Regions from separate parts of the Thermosinus carboxydivorans Nor1 genome, predicted to be linked through region 2. Evidence: riboswitches for the same ligand, from Rfam matches in the RefSeq annotation. Region 2 holds a riboswitch; each other region holds the start of a gene.

Region 1 (4,209 bases), on a different contig from region 2:
AATCCGGATGAGTACGCTTCACCCAAGGATATTGAGGCAGGTATCTGTGTATTGACGGAAGTCCTCTATGAATTGGCAAAGTAGGTGTTTTATTGCAAATCGATGTATGTTTTACGCCAGATGATTATCTAGCGTCTTCCGCTAGCGTTGTCGTTGTTATTGATGTTTTACGTGCCACAACATCTATTGCCACGGCTTTTGCCAACGGTTGCCGGAAGCTAATCCCTACGGCGACGGTCGAAGAGGCCGTTGTTTTAAAGCAGGATCATTTTCCCGACGCATTACTGGCGGGTGAAAGGAAAGGGCTTATAATACCTGGCTTTCAGCTCGGCAACTCCCCGTTTGAGTATGTACGTAATATAGTGGATAGTAAAACGATTATCATGACGACGACAAACGGAACTAGGGCGTTGGGATTGGCGCGCAATGCCGCCAATGTTTTCACGGCCGCATTTGTCAATGCGGCTGCGGTGTGTGAGCGTTTGTCCGACATGGGTCGGGATGTTGTGTTTCTCTGTGCCGGTACGGAAGGAAATTTTTCAATAGAGGACGTCCTCTGTGCCGGTCTACTTGTCAGCCGTTTTGGTTTATCGGCCACTCTTAGTGACAAAGCTCTTGCCGCCCGCGCCATGTACGAGGGGGCTCACTCCGATTTGCTTAAAACGGTGATGACTTCGTCGCACGGGCGCTATTTGCGTGATATCGGTTTTGCCGATGATGTGGTCTTTTGTCTCCAGCACGATATTTTTTCAGTGGTTCCCCAATATTGTGATGGCATTATTACAATAACCTAAATAAGCCGGCCAATTATCTGGCCGGTTTTTTGTTAAAATTACCGTCTGTTAATTATGTAAACAATATGATACAATGGGGGGTGAACAAGAGGGGAAAGGAGATGAATTGTGAAGAAAGCAGTTGTTATCACTTTGATGGCGTTGACCATCAATATGTTTTCTCCTGTATTGCCACAGGCTCATGCTGCTTTTCTTGAGGACAAGCTCGCAGAAGTTGTCACTGCCGGTCCCAATATGGTACGGGTGCAAGAACTGCTGAGAGTAAAGAAGGATTTAGAACAAGGTAAAAAAGAAGCGTTGTGGGACTTACTCGCCAAAACAGCCTTGGAAAAAGCAAGTAAGTCAACAGCTGGCGCTGATGTCGTTTCTGTCGCGAACGGGGATTTGAATAAGAATGTAGAAACCGTCCTTCGTCAAGAAGTCGAGCAAACTTTAAGCGAGCGATTGGCTTCTTATGATAAGGAATTGGCCGTTATCTCTATGCTATTTAATTTCAATAATGTTCTGGCGCCGCAAAGCGTGCGCAATAATAATTCTCTAATGGGAGCGCCACAAAACTATAAGCGTGTCCTGGAAATGACAGCTACCGCTTATGCTCCCGGTCCGCTGGATAACGGCAAATGGGGAGATAAGACTTATATGGGCGGCAAAGTGCGCAAAGGCGTTGCCGCGGTTGACCCTAATGTAATCCCCATGGGGACCAGGCTTTGGGTGGAAGGCTATGGTGAAGCAATTGCCGAGGACCAAGGCAGCGCCATTAAAGGCAACCGTATCGACCTGGCTTTCAATACACGGAGCGAAGCCCTTGACTATGGCATTCAAAAAGTGAAAGTGTATGTACTTGAATAAGGGGATCGGGTTATCCGATCCTTTTTTCATTGGCGCTTACCAGGGCGCTATTTTCACACATATATTTCCATAGCTATCGTTCATATGGCGACTAGCTCACAGTTAGGAATAAATTGCCATTTTTTAGTTGTAGTTACCTTTGACTATGGAGTCAATTTATAGTAAAATTACAATAACGCCGAATCCGTTTGGTACGGGGGACCCACTAAAGATACAGGGGTGAATCCGCCAGAATGGTGGAAGGGTTCTTTCTCTAGTCCTTCTCTTTGACCCTAACCCGACAGCTAACCTCGGAGGCGTAGAAAAAGAGAGGTGAGACAATTGAAAAAAATTGCCCTTGCAGCGGTACTTACTCTGCTCATGCTGCTATTTGCCGCAACTTCCTTGGCTGCGCCGGGGGACAACCTTCTTCGCCAAGGCGACCGGGGAGAAGATGTACGGTATCTGCAAAAAATGTTAGCCGATAAAGGCTACTACGCCGGGGCAATTGACGGCATTTTTGGCGGCGCCACTATGCGTGCGGTGTTGGAGTTTCAGCGTGATAACGGACTAGTGGCCGATGGCATTGTCGGAAAAGACACTCTCCGCTATTTAGAACGGGCCGCGGTTGAACCTAGCCGGTACAGCAGGGTTTTAACCATGGTAGCTACTGCTTATACTCGTTTTGATGACGGCAATGGCAGCTATACTTATCGTGGCAATTTACTTCGCAAAGGATTGGCTGCCGTGGACCCGGCGGTCATTCCGCTTGGTACGCGCCTATATATTCCAGGATACGGCTATGCTATCGCTGATGACATTGGCGGGGCGATAAAAGGCAACAAAATTGACCTTGCCTTTGAAAGCCGGGAAGAAGCACTACAGTTTGGAAGACAACACGTAACTGTTTATGTACTTGATTGACAGGCTGCCAGCCTGTCTTTCTTTTGCCTTTTTTAAAGGAAAAATTAGCTAGGCGCCGTACTAGTTATATTTATGGGAAAGATATGCAAAGGTATAATGTGAGGAGGCACTAGTCTTGGTCAATAACATAGAGTGGCTTAAAGAGCATTTAAAGAATATTTATGATCGCAATCCCTATGTACGGTTACTGCAAATGTCAATAGCGAAAATTGAGGAAGGACGGGCCGAGTTGACCATGCCAGTCATTTATGGGAAGCATACAAATCTTTATGGTGTTGCTCATGGAGGGGCATTAGCTTCCTTAGCCGACACGGCAATGGGAGTGGCATGTGCTACGCTGGGCAACCGAGTGGTAACGATAGATATGAATATCAATTACATCCGCGGAGCGCAGCAGCAGTCTGTTGTCAAAGCTGTCGGAACTGTTGTTCATAAAGGGAAAAGCACTATGGTTGTAGAAGCGGACGTGCGTGATTGCGCTGAAGACATTTTATTGGCCAAAGCACGGGGGACTTTTTTCGTTATTGGCGCCTTTGAAAAAGGTGAGCACCATGATTGAAGTCCGGATTCCAACGGAACACGGTTATCTGTCAGGTGTCTTACACCGTCCTGATGGCGGCGGCAATTGCGCCTTGGTTATCTGCCACGGTTTCCGTGGCTCCAAAGACGGGGGCGGCAAGGCCGTACAACTGGCTAACGAGGCTGCGAAGTTAGGTATTTTTGTGTTGCGCTTTGATTTTACCCCCTTGCAATCATTATCAAATCAGATTTCCGAGGTAGGTTATGCTGTCGACTATTGCCGGCGATTTGTCAGTCCTCGTGTCTTACTATTAGGCCGCAGTATGGGGGGGAGTGCTTCGCTTGTTTTTGCGGCGAAGGATAAAAATATCGCCGGCCTGTGTCTATGGGCTACTCCCTGTAATTTGCACGCAACCTTTCGCTTAGCCCTTGGCGAAGGGTATGAAAAGCTTGTTAGGGGGGAACGGTTGTATATTTGTGATAATTACGGGAAGCTGGAACTAGGTCCGGAGTTTCTCCATGATTTAAGCCGTCATAATTTGTTTGCCGCTTTGCAGTCCTTACCGCCTATACCAATCTTGATTGTCCACGGGAACCAGGACGAGATTGTACCGCTTAGTCAGGCCCACGCTCTTTATGAGCAGGCAGCGCCGACGAAAGAGCTGATTGTTATCGATGGAGCTGACCACCATTTTACCGGTCATTCCGAACAAGCCATTGCCGCAACACTCCGGTGGCTAAAAATGTGGTTTTGTTCAGGTAGTATATAATTTTTTGCCGGGTACAAACTATCTGATGCGTGGATCGCAACTTTTGGCAAAAGGAGCGTGTATGCATTGGATCTTTCCGGCAACATGCTGGCGCTGTTGTTAGCCTTAATCTCCGGAGTGCTGATGGCCATACAGGGTTCATTAAATGCTGCCTTAAGCAAAGTAATCGGGCTTTTGGAAGCAACTTTTATAGTTCACGTCACCGGTACAATTATTTTGCTGGCGTTATTATTTTTGTTTCGTCTTGGGAAGGGAAATCTCGCCGCTTTGCCGGAGGCACCGTGGTATGCCTATTTGGGGGGGCTTGTCGGCGTTTTCATCATCTATCTTGTAGCAGCCAGTATACCTAGTGTCGGCGTATGCAATGCCACTAC
Region 2 (4,209 bases):
TCGTGGGAAACCATGACAACCGTAATCCCCAAGTTGCGATTCAACGTTCCCAACAGTTCGTATATTTTGGCGCTGGCATCAGCATCAATGCCGCTAGTCGGCTCGTCTAACAAAAGGAGCCTGGGGTTGCCGGCCAAAGCTCGCGCCACCATCACTCGCTGCAGCTGCCCGCCGCTGAGTTCACCGATACGCCTTGAGCGCAGGTCAGCCATATCAACAAGTTCCAACATATGTTCTACAATATGGGTGGCTAACTGCTTGCTGGGCCTGGTAACGCCGCCTGTGACCAAACCCAATGCCACTACTTCCTCCACTGTTGCCGGAAAACCGGCCGAGTTCTTTCCGTAGGTCTGCGGTACATAACCAATTAGTCCCTGCCTTTGCGCTTCCCTTACCGACTGTCCGTCGATGCGAACTTCGCCGCCCTGTGGCCTAGCGATTCCCGCCATTATTTTTAGCAACGTACTTTTACCAGCCCCGTTGGGACCGACAACGACGAGAAAATCACCGCTGGCTACCACTAAAGATATATTGTTAAGCACGGGATGATCATCGTAGGCAAAGCATACGCCATCAAGCTGCACCATGCACATTTATTGCCCTCCTAACCCTGCCGGCACTGCGCGCAAAGACCGAACAACTCAATATTGTGCCGGACAAGTTCATACCCATGCTGGCGAAGCATAATTAAAAATTCAGGATCAATAGGACAAAATTCCAAGCAAGCCGCTTCACCGCACTTTATGCAAGTAATATGGTGATGATGCCGGGATGAGGAAGCTACCTCATACCGAGTTCCGTTCTTACCCAGCCCGACAATAGGAATTAACAGCCCCATTTCAACCAAAATATTCAGGTTACGGTAAATTGTATCGAGACCAACGTCTGGATACTGATGACGGACTTCACGCCATATTTCCGCCGCTGTCAAGTTCTTCGCCGTTTGGAGTATCCGCTCTAAAATTGCCCGCCGCTGCGGTGTAATGCGATACCCCTTTTCCTTAAGCTGCTGCACCAGGTCATTTAACATGATAATTCACTCCGCTTCTAATCAAAATATATACGATTCATCACAAATAGGAACTTTCTTACTAAAAGCATAAAAAAAAATTTGCCCAGTCTTTTCTTTATTCTTCTACCATTAAACACAGGCTATGCAAACATTCTGTCATACAGCAATTTTTGCTCAAATAGAGGAAAAATAAAAGGAGGCGCCTGGCCTCCAAATCTTATAACACCCGACGCGCTCCTACATAACGCGGCCCCCAGTAACTGCTATCCATGCGATCGATGACCACACCACGGCTGGACGTAGCGCTGATAAAATTGCCATCTCCCAAGTAAATACCGCTGTGCGAAGGACCAGGAGCATAAGTGGAAAAGAAAACCATGTCGCCAGGCTGTAATCTTGAATAAGATACAGGTTGACCCACTTCAAACTGCGCGTCAGCCGTTCTCGGCAAGTATACGCCCGCCCGGGCATACACAAACCGGGTAAAGCCGGAACAGTCGAACCCATCAGGAGTCGTACCGCCAAAAACATAGGGAACGCCGATATAACGCATGGCCGTCTGAATGACCCGCCGGGCAGCGCTACTATCACGGCTAACCGGCATGTCCCGTCCCATGAGAGCGCGGTAGGTCTGGGCCCCGACAACGCCATCCGCTTCCAAGCCCCGGTCTTTTTGGAAGGCGATTACGGCGCTTTTGGTCGCCTGGCCGAAGTCGCCGTCAACCTCCAGCCGATAGCCAAGCTCTCTAAGCCGGGCCTGAATAGCGGCTATTTCCGGGCCTTGATCCCCTTCTTCATAGACTCCTGAGGCGTGGGCGAAGGTTGCTGTCATAAACAGCAGCAAAAAAAGAACCATCGTCCGAAACACTTTACCCAAGACAATTCTCCTCTCTAAGCCGACGAGGTTAGCTGACGGGTTAGGGTTGAAGGCACCCCACTCCTAAAGAGTTTCACCCCAGTAATGGTTCCCCCGCTCCTGAGCTGGATTAGGCTTTATATAGCTCACCTGAATTATTCGCTATTTTTGTACATAATCCTTCTAAATGGTTTTTCTTGAAAAAATTTCCGGTTTCTCATTTTTTACTATATCTACAGGAAAACCACGATTCATCAGCGAATTGCTAAGTGAAAGGAGTGTCGCCATGCTTTCCGACGCATTTCGTTATCAGATCGAAACAAAAATCACAGAAGGTCTTCGTTTGTCCCGTGATGAAGGACTTGCACTCCTCCACTCACATGATTTGGCCTGGCTAGGCTATCTTGCCAACAAAGTTCGTCAACGGGTCAGCGGCGATTATGTATATTTTAATGTTAACCGGCATATTAACCTGACAAATGTCTGCACTGCCCGTTGTAAATTTTGCGCTTTCGGCTGTGACAACTCCAGTCCGCAAGCCTACAGCATGACCAAAGAACATGTCCTCCGTATCGCCCGCCAAGCGGCTGAGGACCCTGATTTGCGCGAACTACACATCGTTAGCGGTTTACACCCCGACTGGCCTTTTGAATATTATGTCGATATTATCGCCACCGTTAAAGAAGCCTTGCCCCATCTACATCTTAAAGCATTCACTGCTGTTGAAATTCACTATTTTGCCAAGATATCCGGCAAATCGGTGGAAGAAGTGCTGAAAACCCTGAAGAAGGCTGGCCTTGGATCTATGCCGGGCGGCGGAGCGGAAATCTTTAGCCCCCGGGTGCGGAGCCTTCTTTGTCCAAATAAGGCCAGCGGTGAAGACTGGCTCGCTATCATGCGCACGGCCCATCGTCTCGGTATCCGGACAAATGCCAGCATGCTCTACGGCCATATCGAAACACCAGAGGAACGCATTGACCACCTTTTGGCGCTTCGCGACCTGCAGGATGAGACCGGGGGCTTCCAAACGTTTATCGGTCTGGCCTTTCATCCGAAAAATACCGCATTAGAAAGCCAGGTCACGCGGGTTCCAGCCTGGGAAGACCTGAAAATGATAGCGCTTGCCCGTCTCATGCTCGATAACTTTAAACACATCAAAGCTTATTGGGTTATGCTTACCTTGCCGATTGCCCAGTTGGCGCTGGCCTTTGGCGCCAATGATTTGGATGGAACGGTAAACGAGGAAAAAATCACACATGCGGCCGGCGGTAAGTCTGAGCAGTCGCTAAGCATCGAACGGCTGGTCAATGTCATCCGTCAAGCCGGGCGCATTCCTGTTGAGCGGGATTCACTGTATAATATTGTTAAAATTTACAGACAATAAAAAACAGCCTTTTTCTAGGCTGAATTTTATTGCCTGTTGATATCTTGCCGCAGTACCGCCGCGCCGTGTAGATACACATGCCTGATCTTCCCCTGAGGAAGGTCGGTATTCCACAGTATGAGTACCCGGATGCACCTAGCCAAACCTGTAGGATTATCAATTTCCTGGGTGCCGAATAGCGGCACTTCCGTCCAACCCAAAATCCGGGCCCCTGCGGCAGGATACATGCTATTTAAATCGGGTGTAGAACTAAAAATTACCGCTCCGATATCGGCCGTATCGATTCCATTCTCCCGGACAAGAACTGTTAATAGTTCGCGAACTCGCTCCTGTATATTTTCCGGCGTATTCGCATCTACTGTTGTCGCTCCCCGGACTCCGCGCAGCAACGTAATCGCTCCTTTCCGCCTGATTTTTTTATATTTCATCTATTCGTTGTCTTGTTCGCTTTTCCTTTCGTCATTGAGTTTATTACACCGGCAAGAACCGCAATAGTGACATTTCCACCAACCGCATTCAGGACATACTTCATTTTTGTCCGTCAATTCAATGTAACGGCCTTCCTGACGGTCTTTCCAGCAGAAAGTGCTGCCGCAGCCTTTAAGCAAACAAATAAATTTTTAAAATTCATGTCCTTCCCCCCCATGATATAGTTATGAGGAGAAACAATCTTAAATGCAAAATTACCCCAAGGATAATAACGCCCAGCCAGGCGCACCAAATAAGCCTGAAAAACTGAATAGTTTTCTGACTGTTTGCCTCTCTTTTTTCGGCAACAGACCACTTTCCATCAGCATCCAGTCGACAAAGCAGCCATAGCCCCGCGTTGGGTCGTGGATAAAGACATGCGTTACCGCACCGACGATTTTGCCATTTTGTATAATAGGGCTGCCGCTCATGCCTTGGACAATGCCACCCGTCTTTTCAAGCAATCGACTGTCGGTCACTTTAATTACC
Region 3 (4,209 bases), on a different contig from region 2:
CTAAATTCAGTATAATCTGGCAGGTAAAATTTGTCTATAAAAATTTTTTATAAAATATATCAAAATGGGTCTTATAAGCCAATGCTTTTAGCTATTGGTTGCCGATTTTATTTTTGTAGGTGATAAGGAATAGTAGCGACAATTACGTTTTCTTTTAAGATAAGCAGCGTCCGCAAAACCCAGCCCGTTTGGTTATGGAGCAATCTGTGCCACCACTTTTTTGTTTCGAATTCCGGGATCAGGACGGTTATAAAATCAGACGGCGCCTTGGTTCTTTCAAGCTGTTCAATATAATCCAGCAATGGCTTAATTACCAACCGGTAAGGAGAGTAAATAATAACCAAGCGGATATCGGGATTCCATTTCTCCCATTTTTCTTTAAATTTACGACCTGTTTCGTCATCGGTAGCAATGTGCACTGCCAGGATATCGGGACTAAGCGTTTTGGCGTACTGGAGTGATTGGGCTACCACGCGGGTAATACTGGCTACTGGTACGATGATCAAGTTCTTAGCTTGGGGGTGCTGCAAGCTGGCAGGATTGGTATATTCAGGCGGCAGCTGGAGCTGTTCTGACATATCGTTGTAGTGGTGACGGACTTTTTTAAAAATATAAATCATTGTCGGAATGAAAATAAGCACCAGCCAGGCGCCATAAAAGAATTTGGTAATAGCGATGACCAACACAACGGTACCAGTGACGATGGCCCCTACTCCATTTAAAATTGCTCGCCTGGTCCAGCCTTTGCTTTTCTCGCGGCGCCAGTAAACAACCATACCGACTTGAGCGATGGTAAACGAAAGAAAGACGCCAATGGCATACAAAGAAATTAGATGTTCGGTGTTGCCGTGGAAAATAGTGATTAGCAGGCCGGCTATGACGCTGAGAAGAATTATTCCGTTGGAAAAGCTGAGCCGTTCGCCTCTGGCGCCAAGATAACGGGGCATATAGCCATCCTTTGCTAAAATGGAGAGTAAGGGCGGCAGGCCGTTATAAGCCGTGTTGGCGGCCAGATATAGTACCAGCATGGTGGTAAATTGAACATAGTAATACGCCCAATTGCGACCGAAGGTTAACTCGGCCACCTGCGAGAGTGCCGTAACATCAGGCACCGGCATGATGTGATAATGCATAATCAAAAAGGAAATTCCGGCGAACATGACGGCAAGGATCGCCGACATCCAATAAGTTGTGATTGTTGCATTGCGGATTTCCGGTTTTTTAAACATGGGTACGCCGTTGGAAATGGCTTCGATCCCGGTCATAGAACTGCAGCCAGAGGCAAAGGCTCGCAGGATCAGAAAGGCTACTGCCCAGTCCCATTGCTTAGCGGCAGATGCGGGCGGGATGAGTGGCGCTGGCTGCGTAAACGCCTGATAAACACCTGCCGCAATAAGCCCTAACATTCCCAGAATAAAAGCATACGTAGGAAAGACAAAAACATTGGATGATTCGCGTACGCCGCGCAGATTGATTAACATCAATATACCAAATAACACGGCTAAATCAATTGTTAAGGCATGGGGGACTAACTGGGGAAAGGCAGATACGATTGCTTCTGTACCCGAGGAAATACTTACTGCTACAGTAAGGGAATAGTCGGCAAATAGAGCCGCTGCTGCCGTTAAGGCCGGCAACTCACCAAGGTTAGTAATGGCTACGGAGTAGGAGCCGCCACCGCCGGGGTTAGCTTTGGCTACCTGTACATAGGAAACAGTTACAATAGCCAGTAAGACAAGGATAGCAAAGGCGACCGGCCCGATATAGCCATACGCTAATACCCCCGGAACCGCAAGCATCAGCATAATCTGTTCTGGACCATAACCAACCGAAGAGAGGGCATCAGATGAAAAAATTGCCAGAGCTTTCCATTTGGGAAGCTTTTCGTGACTAAGCTCTTGATTATGCAGCGGTCTGCCAATTAGCAAACGCCTGATTTCACGCATCATAAAACTATCAACAACCTCCATTATACCTATTGTTGTTAACACAGTATTCCCGAAGTTATTCAATAAAAAGCAAACCGGTGCGTAAGCAACCAGACCTTTGCGGCCAATATAAGCCGCCCGGCTGTTACTCGCGCACCGGCCTACAAATCGCCTAAGCTGTGCAGCTTCTGCGTTTTGTCCGCCAGCTATGTGTCCACTTTGGTTTTTTCTTCATCACGGAGTTGTTTTTCTAAATTTGTGTCAAGAATATATATTTCCACCCGCTCGCCCGTTTTCGTGCTAATGTCGCTGTGGCTGCTGACCACCCGGCACCCGGTGAGGCGGGCTACCAGGTTTTCAGCGTCTTCGCTAAATGTCTCGCGCAGAATCTGCCGCATTTGTTTAACTATTTGCCGCCCTTTTTCGGTTTTGACAAGATGGGTTTCCTCGATCGTCAGAACGCCTTTTAGGCGGATTAAGACCATATCATCAATAATATAAGTCTTGGCTTCCGTAGGTCCGCGGCCAATGAGGCTGCGCTGAAACTTAATAAAGGCATCGTTAATTTCGGCTTCCAACAGAGTTTTTTTAATAGCCATAACAACTGTTTCCTCCATAAAAAGAAAAGACCATATATGGCCTTTCGACCTCTTTGCTTTAGCCTACGAAGTTAGCTGTCGGGTTAGGATGGCAAGAGAGGTAAACATCCTTTCTGCTTGTGGCAGAATTCACCCCAAAAAGGTGGGTCCTCCGCTTCCATACGGAATTCGGCTTTGCTTTGTTTTACAGAGTAAATTATAGCTTATCTGTTACAGAAAGAAAGTTTCATTTTAGCAGGAAAAACTGGCTTTTTATAGCCTTGGCCGGCTAATAATACAACGGGATGGTTATGGCGCTGCATTAAAACAGTTTGCGCAAAATTTGAAGCCGCGGCAAAAACCAGGTGTGAAAACATTGTCTCCCATTTTCCGAAATAATGATTTTATGAACAGTCGGCATAAAAGCTAGTAGAACAATCTAGCCAGTACTTTACGCCGTACTTGGTTGCCATAAGGGCAGGGTTGACAGCGGGCGGGGCGGCGTGGCATAATAAACACAAAATCAATATTATTGGTACCTTTAAATCAGTCCTGTGAGGCTGACAAGGTAGGCGGCGTAACTAAGATTGCAGCTTGTTGGCGCTTTTGCATACTAAAAAGGCTTCTTGTCAGTGCGACTGACAGGAAGCCTTTTTCGCTTGCCTCGGTACCAAAAACGAGGAGGAGAAGGTATGGAAACCCACGTCAAGGTTATCGAGCAACAACCCCCCCGTTTCTTGCCCCAAAGCTTAACCCAGGCCAGCGCGGCGGATGGCGGCAGCCGCTACCGCTGGAAAGTACTGCTTGCTTCCGTATTAGGCTACGCAATGGATGGTTTGGATATGCTTATCCTGTCCTTTGTCATGACAGCGATCATCGGTGCTTTCGGCCTGACCCTCGCCGAGGGCGGGTTGGTGGCCACGGTGACCCTGATCGGCGCGGTGCTTGGCGGTTATGGCTTTGGCATTTTGGCTGACTATATCGGGCGCGTGCGTGTCTTTTCCCTCACCATTCTGGTTTTCTCGGTTTTCACCGGCCTAACGGCCTTTGCCGACAGCTTCCTGGAACTCAACATTTACCGCTTTCTGGCCGGTTTGGGCTTGGGCGGCGAGTTTGGCATCGGCATGACCCTTGTCACCGAGACGTGGCCGAAAGAAAAGCGGGCGCGGGCGACCGGGGCAGTGGCTGTCGGCTGGCAGCTCGGCGTGGTGGCTGCCGCTTTGGTCAGCGCCTATGTACTACCGGCCTTTGGCTGGCGGGCCGTTTTCCTGGTCGGCGCGGTGCCGGCCCTGTTCGCTGCCTGGGCACGCTATGGTCTGGCTGAACCGCTCATCTGGCTGGCAACACAGGCAAAGAAAAAGGCCCTTCAGGCCAAAATTGCGGCCAAGTTACCCTTGACTGCCGAGGAACAGGCGTTTTACAACAAGACCACCAAGTTCCCACTGCTGCATCTGTTTGCCGATCGCCGTACGGCAACGACCACGCTGGCTCTTACGGTGATGACCAGTGTGCAGAACACGGGTTACTACGGCATCATGGTCTGGCTGCCCACGGTATTGATGAAGCAGCATGGGCTGACGCTGAACAAAACGAGCATGTGGATGGTGGCCACCGTTCTAGGGATGATTTTGGGGATTGCCGTCTTCGGCTATATTGCCGATAAAATCGGCCGCCGCCCAACTTATATGGCCTTCCAACTGGCT

Evidence for each region. Region 2 has a riboswitch for cyclic di-AMP ahead of TCARDRAFT_RS06240 (C40 family peptidase). Riboswitches for the same ligand answer to the same signal wherever they lie in the genome.
Region 1: linked by a shared signal. The riboswitch ahead of TCARDRAFT_RS12115 (peptidoglycan-binding protein) and the one ahead of TCARDRAFT_RS06240 (C40 family peptidase) in region 2 are both predicted to bind cyclic di-AMP.
Region 3: linked by a shared signal. The riboswitch ahead of TCARDRAFT_RS00235 (DUF2294 domain-containing protein) and the one ahead of TCARDRAFT_RS06240 (C40 family peptidase) in region 2 are both predicted to bind cyclic di-AMP.

Annotation. Positions count from the first base shown of each region.
Region 1 is NZ_AAWL01000023.1:22,680-26,888, forward strand. It holds gene TCARDRAFT_RS12100 (M20 family metallo-hydrolase) at 1-84, shown strand, start outside; gene TCARDRAFT_RS12105 (2-phosphosulfolactate phosphatase) at 93-794, shown strand; gene TCARDRAFT_RS16230 (3D domain-containing protein) at 903-1,643, shown strand; cyclic di-AMP (ydaO/yuaA leader) riboswitch at 1,810-1,957, shown strand; gene TCARDRAFT_RS12115 (peptidoglycan-binding protein) at 1,956-2,546, shown strand; gene TCARDRAFT_RS12120 (PaaI family thioesterase) at 2,662-3,105, shown strand; gene TCARDRAFT_RS12125 (alpha/beta hydrolase) at 3,098-3,835, shown strand; gene TCARDRAFT_RS12130 (DMT family transporter) at 3,893-4,209, shown strand, end outside.
Region 2 is NZ_AAWL01000006.1:95,030-99,238, forward strand. It holds gene TCARDRAFT_RS06230 (metal ABC transporter ATP-binding protein) at 1-593, opposite strand, end outside; gene TCARDRAFT_RS06235 (Fur family transcriptional regulator) at 605-1,030, opposite strand; gene TCARDRAFT_RS06240 (C40 family peptidase) at 1,230-1,889, opposite strand; cyclic di-AMP (ydaO/yuaA leader) riboswitch at 1,892-2,015, opposite strand; gene mqnE (aminofutalosine synthase MqnE) at 2,155-3,252, shown strand; gene aroH (chorismate mutase) at 3,279-3,641, opposite strand; gene spoIVB (SpoIVB peptidase) at 3,936-4,209, opposite strand, start outside.
Region 3 is NZ_AAWL01000001.1:54,382-58,590, forward strand. It holds gene TCARDRAFT_RS00230 (APC family permease) at 108-1,949, opposite strand; gene TCARDRAFT_RS00235 (DUF2294 domain-containing protein) at 2,135-2,527, opposite strand; cyclic di-AMP (ydaO/yuaA leader) riboswitch at 2,572-2,711, opposite strand; gene TCARDRAFT_RS00240 (MFS transporter) at 3,199-4,209, shown strand, end outside.